4 regions of the Bradyrhizobium sp. sBnM-33 genome follow, and region 1 is predicted to be linked to each of the others. Evidence: predicted binding sites of a transcription regulator. Region 1 holds the regulator's gene; each other region holds the start of a gene.
The links. The regulator PhoB, encoded in region 1, activates phosphate uptake and scavenging genes when phosphate is short. The targets are predictions, from matches to a motif close to TGTCATNNANCTGTCAT.

Region 1 (3,727 bases):
GAGAGGATATCCAAATGACCGAACTCTCCGTATCCGTAAGTAACGCGAGCGGCCCAGTTCCGCAGGTGGCGCTGCCCGAGGCCGCACCCAAGGTGACCGCCCGCGGCCTGAACTTCTACTATGGCGAGCACCACGCGCTGAAGGACATCAATCTCACGCTCGGCACCCATCGCGTCACCGCCTTCATCGGCCCGTCCGGCTGCGGCAAATCCACGTTGCTGCGGATATTCAACCGGATGTATGATCTCTATCCGGGTCAGCGCGCCACCGGTCAGCTCTTGCTCGACCAGACCAACGTCCTCGACCCGAAGCTCGACCTCAATCTGCTGCGGGCCCGCGTCGGCATGGTGTTCCAAAAGCCGACGCCGTTCCCGATGACGATCTACGAGAATATCGCCTTCGGCATCCGTCTCTATGAGAAGATCTCGAAGTCCGAGATGGACGGCCGGGTCGAGAAGGCGCTGCGCGGCGGCGCGCTGTGGAACGAGGTCAAGGACAAGTTGAACGCCAGTGGCCTCTCGCTGTCCGGCGGTCAGCAGCAGCGGCTATGCATCGCGCGCACCGTTGCGGTCAGGCCCGAGGTGATCCTGTTCGACGAGCCCTGCTCGGCGCTCGATCCGATCTCGACCGCCAAGATCGAGGAACTGATTCAGGAACTGGCGGAGGACTACACCATCGCCATCGTCACCCATAATATGCAGCAGGCGGCGCGCGTCTCGGACAAGACCGCCTTCATGTATCTCGGCGAGCTGATCGAATTCGACGATACCAACAAGATTTTCACCTCGCCGCGCGATCGACGTACCCAGGACTACATCACGGGGCGGTTTGGTTAAGGAGATAACAGATGGCTTCTGAGCACACCGCCAAGGCATTCGACAGCGACCTTCAGGAATTGACGCGCCTGGTCGCCGAGATGGGCGGCCTGGCTGAGCGCATGATCACCGAATCCGTCGACGCGCTGGTCCGCCGCGACGTCGCGCTCGGCAAGCACGTCGTCGCCACCGACGTCGAGATCGACCGCCTGCAGCATCTGATCGAGGAGCGCGCGGTGCTGACCATCGCCCGCCGTCAGCCGATGGCGATCGATTTGCGCGAAATCGTCGGCTCGATGCGGGTTGCCACCGATCTGGAACGGATCGGCGACCTCGCCAAGAACATGGGCAAGCGCGTCGCGGCGCTGGAGAACGATTTCCAGCCGCTGAAGCTGATGCGCGGCCTCGAACACATGACCGACCTGGTACAATCGCAGGTCAAGTCGGTGCTGGACGCCTATGCCGCGCACGATCTGCCGGCGGCGATGGCGGTGTGGAAGGGCGACGAGGAAGTCGACGCCATCTGCACCTCGCTGTTCCGCGAACTCCTGACCTATATGATGGAAGATCCGCGCAACATCTCGTTCTGCATCCATCTGATGTTCTGCGCCAAGAACATCGAACGGATCGGCGATCACGCCACCAACATCGCCGAAACCGTGTTCTACATGATCGAGGGTCAGCAGATGCTCGACAAGCGCCCGAAGGGCGACATGACGACGTTTGCGACCACCGTACCCAACACTTGACATAGTGTTTTCCAGCGACGTGGAAACCGGTTCGCATGAAGAAAACGCGTCAAACAGAAGAGGCAAGAGCAGGATGAGCGCGCGCATAATGGTGGTCGAGGACGAGGAAGCGCTGACCACGCTGTTGCGCTACAACCTCGACGCAGAAGGCTACGAGGTCGAAACCGTCGGCCGCGGCGACGATGCGGATACACGGCTGAAAGAGCGCGTGCCCGATCTCGTCGTGCTCGATTGGATGCTGCCGGGGCTGTCGGGCATCGAGTTGTGCCGCCGCTTAAGGGCGCGCCCCGAAACCAAGCAATTGCCGATCATCATGCTGACCGCGCGCGGCGAGGAGAGCGAGCGCGTGCGCGGGCTTGCGACCGGCGCCGACGACTACATCGTCAAGCCGTTCTCGGTGCCGGAACTTTTGGCGCGGGTGAAGGGCCTGTTGCGGCGGGCAAGCCCCGAGCGGCTCGCCACCGTGCTGACCTATGGCGATATCGAACTCGATCGCGAAAAACGCCGCGTCGCGCGCTCGGGCCGTCAGATCGATCTCGGCCCGACCGAGTATCGCCTGCTGGAATTTTTCCTGGAGCATCCCGGCCGCGTCTTCAGCCGCGAGCAGTTGCTCGACAGCGTCTGGGGCCGCGACATCTATATCGACGAGCGCACCGTCGACGTCCACATCGGCCGCCTGCGCAAGCTGCTCAACCCCGGCCGCGAGCAGGACCCGATCCGCACCGTCCGCGGCGCGGGGTATGCGCTGGATGATAGGTTTGCGAAGGTGGAGCCGTAAGGCTCCATCGTTGTCCGCGCGAAAGCGGGGACTCTCTCATCGTCATTGCGAGCGAAGCGAAGCAATCCATCGTGCGGCAAAGCAAGTATGGATTGCTTCGCTACGCTCGCGATGACAGTGGAACGCGTAGCCCGGGTGGAGCGAAGCGCGACCCGGGGAATGTCAGCCCATCGCGAGATCGTCCCGGATTTCGCTTCGCTCTATCCGGGCTACGGCAAACCGCGACTTACCTTGTTGTCTTCGGTTGCTGACGCCGGCGGTCGGCCGCGGGCTGGTAGGCGATGCGCGAGTGATGGGCGCAATAGGGCAGGCCCGTGAGCGCTTTGCCGCCGCAGAAGAAGAATTCCGGGCTCGAGGGATCGCCGACCGGCCAGTGGCAGGTGGCCTCGTTCAGTTCGAGCAGCGACAGCCGCTGGCTCATCGGCACGACGTTGTCGAAGGCGATCGGATCTGGCTCCATCTCGACTTCGAAGGCGTGCGCGAGCGCGGTGTTGCCGCGCGAGACCGGGCGCGAAACCCGCATCATCGGTTGGGCGGGGCGTGCCTTGCGCTGCCGCGGGGCGGCCGAGGAGGGGCTCTTGGCGCGGCCGGAAAGGCCCAGCCGGTGCACTTTGCCGATCACGGCGTTTCGCGTCACATTTCCGAGTTCCGCGGCGATCTGGCTTGCCGACAATCCGGCTTCCCAGAGCTTCTTAAGCTGCTCGACGCGATCGTCGGACCAGGTCAAAACCGTCATCGTAATCTTCCCTTCGCATCGCGCCGGCCAATCGGGGCGGCGCTGGCGATGTCATCGTCTCAAAAATCCCTGCGGTCAGAATCCCTTAGCCCTCGCCGGGCGCGCTAACCGCGCCCGAACGTTTACGCCTGCACAAAAGGACTCCAGGGATCAGAACTGCCGCACGAGATGTCGTATCCGACAGCCCAAACGCTACAATATGGCGTGACTCCGGCGCAAGAGTCCGGGCCCGAGCGTCCACATGTTCTGACATCTAGGCATTTCACTGCGTGGTTTCCACCACACCGCAATCCTACGGATTTCAGCCCCTTGCACGGCAGGAAAGGCCGTTCCGTGGCGTGTTGACAGCGCTCCCCGCCCACATAGAATGCCTCTCACGTGCCGCCCTTAAGAGGCGGCACGTTTCGTTTTCGCAAGACCGGCTGTTGCCGCGTTCGCGCCAATGCACGCCCGCGGCAGGTCTCAAAGGCAGGTCTCAAACCTCAGTGATTGCCATGACCAATAGCGCCACGTCGCATCTGCTCCCCGTCTTCGCCAGGGTCGATCTCGGCTTCGAACGCGGCGAAGGCTGCTGGCTGACCTCCACCAATGGCGAGCGTTATCTCGACTTCACCTCAGGCGTCGCGGTGAATGCGCTCGGTCACTGCCA
Region 2 (3,727 bases), 3.3 Mb from region 1:
CGAGGTAGGCGAAATTGTAAGCCGGCGCGTTCATTCCGCGGCCTCCTGCATGTCCGGCGCCTCATTGGCCTCGGCGAACTCCTTGCGCAATTTGCGCAGCAGACCGAGCTCGGATTGAAAGTCGACGTAATGCGGCAGCTTGAGATGCTCGACGAAGCCGGTCGCCTGAACATTGTCCGAGTGCGACATCACGAATTCCTCGTCCTGGGCTGGAGCGATCACTTCCTCGCCCAGCTCGCGGGCACGCAGGCTGCGGTCGACCAACGCCATCGACATGGTCTTGCGCTCGCTTTGTCCGAAGGCCAGACCATAGCCGCGCGTAAAGCATGGCGCTTCCGTCGCCGATCCCTTGAACTGGTTGACCATCTGGCACTCGGTCAGCTCGATCGCGCCAAGCGGGACGGCAAAGCCCGCATCCTCGGCGAAGAACTCAACCTCCACCTCGCCGAAGCGGATTTCGCCGGCAAAGGGATGGTTGCGGCCGTAGCCGCGCTGTGAGGAATAGCCGAGTGCGAGCAGGAACCCCTCGTCGGCCCGCGCAAGATTTTGCAGCCGCAGATCGCGGTCGGCCGGAAAACTCAGCGGCTCGCGCGTGAGATCGCCGACCGGCGCATCGGCATCCGCGGCCGGCGACGATTCGATCAAGCCATCGCGACCGAGAATGTCGGTGACGCGCGGCATTGCCGTCTGCGTTGCCTCCGACGTCGCCGGCTGCTCCGGCACAAAACCGTCCGCAAGCTGCGGGTCCAGCAAACGATGGGTATAATCGAAGGTCGGCCCCAGGATCTGGCCACCTGGAATATCCTTGAAGGTCGAGGAGATCCGCCGGCGCACCTGCATCTCGCCGGTGTTGACCGGCTCGGTCGCGCCGAAGCGCGGCAATGTGGCGCGAAAGGCGCGGACCAGGAAGATCGCCTCGATCAGGTCGCCGCGCGCCTGCTTGATCGCGAGTGCCGCCAGCTCGCGATCGTAGAGCGAGCCTTCCGTCATGACGCGATCGACGCCGAGCGAGAGCTGCTCGGCAATTTGCGCCAGCGAGAGTTCGGGCACATCACGGTCGCCACGCCGCTCATGCGCAAGCAGCCGGTGGGCATTCTCAATGGCGCGTTCGCCTCCTTTGACGGCTACATACATGGGCTACGCTCCGCTTGCGACCAGCCGCGTGGTTCGGGGGATCGCGACGATCAAGTCGTCATGGACCAGCACTACATCGATGCCGCGCGGGAACAGGCCTTCGTTGATGGTGAGCCGCTGAAAGAGGTCGCGCGGTTGGAGCATCGCCTGCAGCAGCGCTGTACCGTCGATGCCCGGCCCCTTCACCTCGAAGGTCGGTCCCTGTGTCAGGCTCTCGACCTGTAGGATCAGTGTCGTCGACCGATCAGGATACTCGTTACTGCCGAACGCGAAGCGATCGAGCGCCGGCAGGTTCCTGGCCTCGCCGACCAGCGCGAAGCTGGCGATCGAGGAATCCGCGATCACCGGCGCACTGGTATGGAACTTGAGCCACTTCGCAACGTCAGGCGTGGCCGACATCGCGGCGTCGAGCCAGATCGGCGTGTCGTGATCGAACAGCGTCAGCGCGATCGCCGCCGCGCCGCGCATCATCCCGGCCGGCGCGCCGACGGCCGCCGTGACCCGTTGCACGCTGCCGGGACGCGCCATCGCGTCCATCACGGAGCGGAAGGTCGACTGCGCCGACGGCACCTTGTCGGCAAACCCCGCGGGCAATTCTGCAACTGTCGTCATCGCATCACCCCTCGCCGCGCACCATGGTGTAGAAATCGACCCGCGTCGCCGCCGTCTCGGCCGCCTTGCGGCTGCGATCGGCGCTCATGGCGGCACGTAATGGCCCGATCACCTTGGTCTCGACCTCACCCGAAAGCTCCGTCGACTGCACCATGGCATCACACAGCGCGATCATCTGCGCCTTCTGCCTATCGCGGCCGAGCACGTAGCCAAATCCGATCTCACCGGTCGCAAGGCGCACCGCCGCGCGCGACACGGTGGCCTCGCCGAGATTGAACGGCGCACCGTCGCCGCCGATGCGGCCGCGCACCATGACGAGGCCGTTCTCCGGCTCGCGCAGGTTTTCGTGTTCGGGTACCGCGATTGCCGCGAGATGGCCCGCAATATCGCCAGCCTCGGAATGCGCGAGCACCGCCATCGCGGCCTTCCGCTGCGCCTCTCCGCTGTTCCGCCTGGTCAAGCTCATGAGCCACCTTGCCTGAATCAAGTTGTCTATGATAGTAGACAACTTGATAACGAAGCGCCATGACTGTTTCGTGACAAACGGATAATTTCTGGTATCACCAAGCCATGAGCCTGCAGGAGAGTTCCGGCGTCGCCTTGTGGCGCCAGGTCGCCGACGGTATCGAGCGCGGCATTGCCGACGGCCGCTTCGCAGCGGGCGAAAAGCTGCCGGGCGAGATCGAGATCGCCGATACCTATCGGGTCAACCGCCACACCGTGCGGCGCGCACTGGCTGCGCTTGCCGAACGCGGCCTGGTGCGCGCCGAACGCGGCAGCGGCACCTATGTCGAGGCGCAGCGCATCGCCTATCCCTTGCGCTCGCGGACGCGATTTTCCGAAATCGTCGGCGCCGGTGGCCGCGAGCCCCGCGGCCAATTGATCGATGCCTCCGAAGAGCCCGCGACGCGCGAGTTGGCCCGTGAGCTCGGACTGAGGACCGGTGCGCCCCTGATCCGGATCGAATCGGTGCGGCTCGCTGACCGCACGCCGATCTGCGTCAGCACCAGTTGGCTCTCCGCCGATCGCTTCCCGGGCGCCGGAACCGTCTTCGCCAACGCACGCTCAATGACCAAACTGCTGGCGCATTACGGCGTTCGCGATTACCGCCGCGCCTCAACCCGCGTCACCGCCGGGATCGTGGACGCCACCGATGCCGCAAGGCTCGATCTCGCGCTCGGGCGTCCCGTGCTGGTCGTTGACAGCACGGACGTCGATACCGACGATAAGCCGCTCGTGACCAAGCGCTCGCGCTTTGCCGCTGAGCGTGTCGAATTCGTGGTCGAGAGCGGCTAGCCTAGCCACGAGATGTTACGCGATTGGCCGCTGCCCGATGATCGCGAAACGCAGCTTGCCCGAGATCCAATCAATTGCCGATACCGTCATCAGGATAAGCAAAATCAGAAACGAAACCTTTTGCCATTCCAGCACCCGGATTTGTTCGGCAAGCTGAAGTCCAATTCCACCTGCTCCAACGATTCCGATAATCGTCGCTGACCGCGTATTCGATTCAAAATAGTAGAGCACCTGGCTCAACAGGATTGGAAAGACCTGCGGCAACAACCCGAACCGGACGCTATGAAGATGGTTGCCCCCCGATGACTGGACTCCCTCAGCGGGGTTCTTGTCGGCAGCCTCGATCGCTTCCGAGAATAACTTTCCAAACGTCCCAAAATCGCTGCAGATAACCGCGAGGATACCTGCGAACGGGCCCAGCCCCACGATACCGACCCAGATGAGAGCCCAGATCAAGATATCGACACCACGGATGGTGTCGAGACTGCGGCGCGTCAAAAAGTGAACGATCCGGTTTGCAACTACATTGCGCGCCGCCAGCAGGGATACGGGTAACGCGAGCAAAGCCCCGCCCAGCGTGCCGAGAAATGCGATCGAAACCGTCTCTCCGAGCGCGTGCAGATATTTCAATACTTCCGCCCAAGAGCCAGGATGGGGAGGCAACATGAGCTGAACGAATCCACCC
Region 3 (3,727 bases), 4.0 Mb from region 1:
CGACACCGCCATCCGCTCGATGTCGCTCGGCTCCGCATAGCCGGTGATGTAGTTGAACACTCGCGCCGCGTCGCGGCCGATGATCGGGTCCGAGGTGAAATAGGAAAGGTCGGTATAGATGCGCGCCGTCACCGGGTGGTAGTTACCGGTGCCGGTATGGACGTAGGTCGTCAGGCTGCCGCCTTCACGCCGCACCACCATCGACAGCTTGGCGTGGGTTTTCAGTTCGAGAAAGCCGTATACGACCTGCACGCCGGCGCGTTCGAGGTCGCGCGCCCAGCGGATATTGGCTTCCTCGTCGAACCGCGCCTTCAGCTCGATGAGCGCGGTCACCGACTTGCCGGCTTCCGCGGCCTCGGCGAGCGCCCGCACGATCGGCGAATTGCTCGAGGTGCGATAGAGCGTCTGCTTGATGGCGACGACGTCGGGGTCGCGGAGGGCTTGCTGCAGGAACTGGACGACGACGTCGAAGGATTCGTACGGATGGTGGACGATCAGGTCCTTCTGCCGGATCGCGGCGAAGATGTCGCCGCCATGGTCGCGCACCCGCTCGGGGTGGCGCGGCACGTAGGGCATGAATTCGAGATCGGGCCGGTCTAGCCGGGTGAGCTGCGAGAGTTCATTCATCGCCAGCACGCCATCGACCAGGAACACCTCGTCATCGGCGGCGGAAAGCGCCTGCTGCACGAACGTGCGCAGCGCTTCCGGCATTTTGTCTTCCATTTCCAGCCGGATCACCGAACCGCGCCGCCGCCGCTTCAGCGCGGTCTCGAACAGGCGGACCAGATCTTCGGCCTCTTCCTCGATTTCGAGTTCGGAGTCGCGGATGATGCGGAATGCGCCCTGGCCCTTGACGGTGTAGCCGGGGAACAGCCGGCCGATGAACATTCCGGTGGCTTGCTCCAGCGGGATCAGGTGCACCGCGCCGTCCTTGGTCGCCGGCATCCGGATGAAGCGGTCGATCTTGCCGGGCATGCGGATCAGCGCGTTCATCGCCTTGCCGTCGGAAGTTCGCAGCAATTGCAGCGCGATGGTGAAGCCGAGGCTCGGGATGAACGGGAACGGGTGCGCGGGATCGATCGCCAGCGGCGTCAGCAGCGGGAAAATGTTGCGGAGGAAGTGATCCTCGAGCCAGCCGCGCTCCGCCTTGGTGAAGTCGTGACCATCGACGAGCTTGATGCCGGCATCCGACAGGGTGGTGCGCAGATCGCGCCAGATCGCCTGCTGGTCGGAAGCGAGTTCCGAAACCGTCCTGTTGATGAGGGTGAGCTGCTCGGACGGCGTCAGGCCGTCGGGGCTGCGTTCGGCGATGCCTTCACGGACCTGCGCCTTGATGCCGGCGACGCGGACCATAAAGAACTCATCAAGGTTATTGGCTGAAATCGACAGGAATCGCACTCGTTCCAGCAACGGATGGCCCAGATTGACCGATTCCTCGAGCACCCGGCGGTTGAAATGTAGCCAGGATAGTTCCCGATTGATGAATCGCTCCGGGCTCGCGGCGATCGTGGGCGGAGCCTCGGCAATCGGCTCTTTTTCTTTTAGTTCAACAGCTTGTACCAATTCCATAAGGCTTTGATCCATCGCGAGCGAGGCAGGGCCGACTTTAAGGGAATGCGGCCCACAGCATGTGATACGCCGATGACGTTTCAATGACATTGATGTTCCGCGCGGAGCCGCGTCAAGGCGGCAGGACGCAGCAGGAGCTGTCCGATCAGGCGTTGCGCAAGAGTTCCGCGGCCAGCGCCCGGGTGACCGGCCGGCCGAGCCGCAGCGCCTCGGTATCCAGGAGCTCAACCGCCTGGCGAGCAGCGGCATAGGAGCGCTCGATCCGGGTGGCGAGGTAGCTCACCACCGTCTCGTCGATGCTCAATTGGCGGTCTGCGCAGAATTTGACGATCAGGCCACGAAACAGCAGGTCATCCGGCGGCAATAGCGAGACGACGGGTGCGGCGCGCAGCCGCGACCGGAGATCGCGCAGTTCGATCTCGAACGCCGCTGGTGGAACGCGTCCCGTGATCAGGACGAAGGCTCCATCCTCGCGCGCCAGGTTCAGGAGGTGAAACAGGGCGCGTTCGTCGAAGTCGGCAGGCCTCAGATCCTCGACCACCAGCGCCCCGGTGGCGAGTGCGCCGGGAACGGCAGCGGCGTCAAGCGCATGTGCCGAGATCGAGCGCGCGCCTGCCTGTTCGGCCCAGATGGCGGCGAGATGGCTCTTGCCGGAGCCCTCCGGCCCGGCCAGCAGCATGATGCGGTTCGGCCAGTCGGGCCAGCTTTCGATCAGCGAGAGTGCGGCTTCATTGGCCGGACCCTCGAGGAAATTGTCGCGCGTCAAGCTCTCCGCATGCGGCAGCGCAAAGGCAAGCTGACGAGGTTGAACGCGAACTGCCACGCAAATCTCCAGGCCGGGATCTTGCAGCCTTCATAGCGTTTTCGAGCGAAAGGCTGCACCGGATTTGATCCGGGGTGGGCACCGGCTTGCGAGAAGAAAGCGCGTTAAAACAAAAGAGCAACCTAGCGCGCTTCGATCGTGCTCATGTGCCGCACCCACTCGATGAGATAGAGCGAGACGGAAACCAAAGTAAAGACCGTAACAAAACCCATCAGGATCACGTCGTAGGGCGCCGGCTTGAAGTTGAAACCGAGCGACGCCAGTACCAGCGCCGCGAACGCCACCTGTGCCACCGTATTGAGCTTCGACACCATCAAGGGCTTCATCGGGATCGGCTTGTCGAACAGCCATGACACGATCACGGCTGTGACGATCATGATGTCGCGCGACACCACGAGGATGACAAGCCAGCGCGGCACCGCACCCCAGATGCCGAGCGCCACGAAGATCGAAACCAAAAGTGCCTTGTCAGCAAGCGGGTCGAGCAGGGCGCCCAGTTCACTCGACATGTTGAAGCGCTTGGCGAGAAACCCGTCGACGGCGTCGCTGACCCCTGCAATGACGAAGATCGCGAAGGCGATTTCCATCTGGCTGGAAACGATCGCCCAGACGATGACTGGCACCAGGATGATGCGCCCCAGCGTAATGATATTTGGAATGCTCAACTCGGTCGCTTCCCGGCTCCCGGCCTAGATCCGGCCCCTGGCGGGTTTAGCCGGCTGTTATCTACATAGTATATGCGCCGAGCGCTTGCGAGCCATTGCAGGATCGTGGAATTCCTCGTAACCAGCCGTCATCATACTGGAATTGGGCATGAACGACCGCAAAAACGGGCTGACCTACGCGGATTCGGGGGTCGATATCGATGCGGGCAACCGCCTGGTCGATCTCATCAAGCCGATGGTGCGCGCCACCGCCCGGGCCGGCGCCGATGCCGAAATCGGCGGTTTTGGCGGCCTGTTCGACCTCAAAGCGGCGGGTTTCAAGGATCCGGTGCTGGTGGCGGCGACCGACGGCGTCGGCACCAAGGTCAAGATCGCAATCGAGACCGGCCTCCATGGCGGTATCGGCATCGACCTGGTCGCGATGTCGGTCAATGACCTCGTCGTGCAGGGCGCGGAACCGTTGTTCTTCCTCGACTATTTTGCCTGCGGCAAGTTGGACCCCGAGGCCGCGGCGGCCATCGTGGCCGGCATCGCCGAGGGCTGCCGGGAGTCCGGCTGCGCCCTGATCGGCGGCGAGACCGCCGAGATGCCGGGGCTCTACAAGGATGGCGATTACGACCTCGCAGGCTTTGCGGTCGGGGCTGCCGAGCGCGGCACGCTCCTGCCGAGC
Region 4 (3,727 bases), 3.3 Mb from region 1:
GGCGGTTTCCTCGTTGACCGGAAATTCGGCGATGGCAACGCCCTGTGCTCGAAACGCTTGCCGCATCGCCGGGCTTTCATCGTCGTGCGAGAGCATCCGGATGTTTGCCGCGCGCGCCGCCTGCGCCAGCCGGGCGATCGAAGCCGGCACGTCGTGGCCGCGGGAGACCACGCTTTCCACCAGGCGATCGAACGCCTCATTGCTGAGACCCGTGCGCTCCACCATTCGGCTGCGCTTTTGCGGCTTGGCAAGGCTGGCGACCGTCGAGTCCATATGGTCGTTGAAGGCGAACAGGTCGACGCGTCCTTCCGATAGCCAGTCGATGATTTCGCTTTCCGCGTCGAGATTGTAGGTCTCGTGACGCAAGTGGAAGCGGGTGTCGGCGGCGAGCTGCGGCCGCATCTGCTCAATCGCCTCCAGCAAGCGCCTGGCATTGTCGGCGCTGCGCAGGCCGGGCTCCCACGACCAAGTCGTGGCATGATAGACGGTCGTGATCCCATTGCTGATCGCCTGCCGGTCGCTGTCAACAAGCGCCACATCGATTGGGAAATCGACGCCGGGGCGCGGCATCATCTGCCGCTCGAAGGCATCGCCATGCAGATCGACGATACCCGGCAGCACCAGCAAGCCGCCGGCATCGATACTGGACAAACCATGACTGCTATTCGTACCGACGGCGACGATCTCGCGGCCGGCGATCCGCAGCGTGGTTTCGGCAATCTCATCGCCGAGCAGGGCCCGGCCACCTTCGATGAACAGTTCAGTCACGATGCGGCACTCTGGTTGAATGGACGGCGAGTAGCTGCTGCGGCGGCTTCGTACTTTTCGAGAAAGCGCTCTACATCGAGTTTGCGGAAATCGGGCAGGGTGCGGCACAGCGTCTCATGGTCCCAATTCCACCACGCGAGCTCCGCAAGCCGCCCGGCAATGGATTCCGGAAAGCGCTGCTTGATCGGCCGTGCCGGGTTACCTGCAACGATCGTATAGGCGGGGACATCCTTGGTCACGATGGCGCCGGCCGCGATCACCGCGCCGGTGCCGATCGAGTGGCCGGGCAGAATAACCGCGCCGTGGCCGATCCAGACGTCATGGCCGATATGGACGTGATGTTCGCGTCGCCATGCAAAGAACTCGGCATCATCGCTCTCGCCCGGAAAATAGCTGCTGGCGCGATAGGTGAAATGGGCCTGCGAGGCCCGGTGCATCGGATGATTGCCCGGATTGATCCGTGTCATCGCCGCGATCGAACAGAATTTGCCGATTGTTGTGTAGGTGATCTGTGCATCGTTCACGATGTAGGAATAATCGGACATCGTGACCTCGAGCAGAATGGTCCGGGCGCCGACCTCGGTGTAGGCGCCAAGCTGGCAGTCGCGCACTGACGCGGTGGGGTCGACGGTCGGTTCAGTGGAAAGCGTCTTGCCAGCCATCGGTAGGTCCGTCGGCAGTTGCGGGAAGGGCCTGCTCGTCTTCGATGCGCTTGATGACAGTATCATGACGTATGCATGACGCCGCACGGCTGTGGACGAACGCCGCACCGCAGCACTCGTTGTCACACAACTGTAAGATCGAGCCGGTAGCGATGCTCCACGATAGGACTCTGGAGCGCTGCATGCTGGTTGTGGAAGGTCTGACGTGCCGTTTCGGCACCAAAGCTGCGGTGGATAATGCGTCATTCTCGATCGCACCGGGCAGTTTTGTCGGCGTGATCGGCCGCTCCGGCGCCGGCAAGTCCACGCTGCTTCGGATGATCAACCGCCTCGCCGAACCTTCCGAAGGGCGCATCCTCTTTGAAGGCGTCGACGTCACCGCGCTTCGCGGCAAGGATTTGCGGCAGTGGCGTGCGCGCTCGGCGATGATCTTTCAGCAGTTCAATCTGGTCGGCCGCCTCGATGTCCTGACCAACGTGTTGATGGGAAGACTTTCAACGGTGCCGACATGGCGGTCGCTGGCGCAGTTGTGGCCCGAACATGACAAGGCCATTGCGATGTCGGCGCTCGAGCAATTCGATATGGCGTCGATTGCGGCGCAGCGCGCGGATCAGCTCTCGGGCGGTCAGCAGCAGCGCGTCGCGATTGCGCGTGCACTGGTGCAGGAGCCCGACATCATCCTTGCCGACGAACCGATCGCTTCACTCGATCCCCGCAACACCCGGATCGTGATGGACGCGCTGCTGCGCATCAACAAGCACTTCGGGATAACGGTGGTGTGCAATCTGCATTCGCTGGATCTGGCGCGCAGCTACTGCGATCGCCTGATCGGAATGTCGGCAGGCCGCATTGTGTTCGACGGCGCACCGGCGATGTTGACAGATCATATCGCGCGCGAGCTCTACGATCTCGAGGCGGATGAGGTGATGGACGCGGCGCGAGAGCATGTGCCGGTCCGTGCTCCGATTCCCGCGCTCGGTACGGTTGCCGCAGCCTGAGCCTTTGCGTCTGAAAACCAGGAGCTGTGCGGCATCTAGATCCGCTGGCTCATCACTGCGAAACAGGAGACGTCATGATAAACCGTCGTATAATCTTCGCCGCTGCAGCGGCATTGGCGTTCTCGGCCTCGGCTGCCACGGCTCAGGACTGGAAGGCAAAATATCCTGAATTGGTGTTCGCAAAGGTTCCCGATGAGAATGCCTCGGGCACAACCAACCGATGGACGCCTCTGACGGAGTATCTGTCCCGCGAGCTCGGCACCAAAGTCACGCTGCGGATCGCCAACGATTACGCCGCTGTTATCGAAGGCCAGCGGGCAGGCAACATCCACATCGCGATGTACGGTCCCTCGGCCTACGCGCGCGCTTATATCATCGGTGCGAAGGTCGAGCCGTTCGCGATCGAAGTGAATGGCGACGGAACCAAGGGCTATTATTCGGTTCTCTATGTCAAAAGCGATTCCAGCTACAAGGACATCAAGGACCTGAAGGGCAAGAATCTCTGCCTTGTCGACCCCAATTCAACGTCAGGCAACAACGTGCCGCGTTTCGCGATGGACAAGATGGGTATCGACCCGGAAAAGTTCTTCTCCAAGGTGGTCTATTCGGGAAGCCACGAAAACGCGGTGATCGGACTTGCGCAAGGGACCTGCGACGCGGCGTTCAACTGGTGGAACGACGAGAACGAGTCGAACCTGCTCCGGATGGAACGGAAGGGCATGGCGAAGGCCGCCGATTTCAAGATCATCATGAAGTCCGAGCAGATTGTGAATTCGCCGATGGCATATCTCAGCAGCCTGCCCGCCGACCTCAAGGCGGCAATCAAGAAGGCCGTGCTGGAAATCGCGGTGAAAGACAAGGCCGCTTTCGACAAGATTTACGAAGGGAAGCAGTTGCCATTCGTCGAGGTTGACCACAAGGCCTATGACGCCGTGATCGATCTGACCAAGTTTGTCGACAGCATTCGCAAGCAGAAATCCTGAACGGAGCTGCGGCTCCAGATGGATCGGGCAGATCGCGAGATCTGCCCATTCTCTCGCCTGAACATCCCATGCGAACAGCAGTCCCCGAATTCCCGGAAGCCAGGCTGCGAGAACTCGCCGATCGCTATGCGGCTGCGGTTGCCGCCAAGCGGCGGCGCGTATGGCTGGGTTCGGCGGTCCTGATCGCCGCCACGATCGCTGCCGGCTGGATGGGTGACGTCAATCTTTGGAGTTTCGCCGAGAATTTCTGGCGCTTGCCAGCTTACTTCGCCAGCATCGCTCCAAAATTTTCGTTCTCGACTGCGTGGGTTGATCT

Region 2: phnF (phosphonate metabolism transcriptional regulator PhnF) is a predicted target of PhoB. The motif match lies at 2,272-2,288, and genes of this name have one in related genera.
Region 3: RX328_RS27855 (RNA degradosome polyphosphate kinase) is a predicted target of PhoB. The motif match lies at 1,642-1,658, and genes of this name have one in related genera.
Region 4: phnC (phosphonate ABC transporter ATP-binding protein) is a predicted target of PhoB. The motif match lies at 1,484-1,500, and genes of this name have one in related genera.

The regions. Positions count from the first base shown of each region.
Region 1 is NZ_CP136624.1:740,170-743,896, forward strand. Features, by position in the region: gene pstA (phosphate ABC transporter permease PstA) at 1-18, shown strand, start outside; gene pstB (phosphate ABC transporter ATP-binding protein PstB) at 15-836, shown strand; gene phoU (phosphate signaling complex protein PhoU) at 848-1,564, shown strand; gene phoB (phosphate regulon transcriptional regulator PhoB) at 1,638-2,342, shown strand; gene RX328_RS03480 (GcrA family cell cycle regulator) at 2,569-3,078, opposite strand; gene RX328_RS03485 (aspartate aminotransferase family protein) at 3,573-3,727, shown strand, end outside.
Region 2 is NZ_CP136624.1:6,617,478-6,621,204, forward strand. Features, by position in the region: gene RX328_RS31270 (alpha-D-ribose 1-methylphosphonate 5-phosphate C-P-lyase PhnJ) at 1-34, opposite strand, end outside; gene RX328_RS31275 (carbon-phosphorus lyase complex subunit PhnI) at 31-1,134, opposite strand; gene phnH (phosphonate C-P lyase system protein PhnH) at 1,138-1,746, opposite strand; gene phnG (phosphonate C-P lyase system protein PhnG) at 1,751-2,212, opposite strand; gene phnF (phosphonate metabolism transcriptional regulator PhnF) at 2,317-3,042, shown strand; gene phnE (phosphonate ABC transporter, permease protein PhnE) at 3,058-3,727, opposite strand, start outside.
Region 3 is NZ_CP136624.1:5,921,178-5,924,904, reverse strand. Features, by position in the region: gene RX328_RS27855 (RNA degradosome polyphosphate kinase) at 1-1,569, opposite strand, end outside; gene RX328_RS27850 (DnaA ATPase domain-containing protein) at 1,715-2,392, opposite strand; gene RX328_RS27845 (CDP-alcohol phosphatidyltransferase family protein) at 2,515-3,057, opposite strand; gene purM (phosphoribosylformylglycinamidine cyclo-ligase) at 3,206-3,727, shown strand, end outside.
Region 4 is NZ_CP136624.1:6,622,026-6,625,752, reverse strand. Features, by position in the region: gene RX328_RS31320 (alpha-D-ribose 1-methylphosphonate 5-triphosphate diphosphatase) at 1-768, opposite strand, end outside; gene RX328_RS31315 (DapH/DapD/GlmU-related protein) at 765-1,430, opposite strand; gene phnC (phosphonate ABC transporter ATP-binding protein) at 1,613-2,428, shown strand; gene phnD (phosphonate ABC transporter substrate-binding protein) at 2,503-3,411, shown strand; gene phnE (phosphonate ABC transporter, permease protein PhnE) at 3,480-3,727, shown strand, end outside.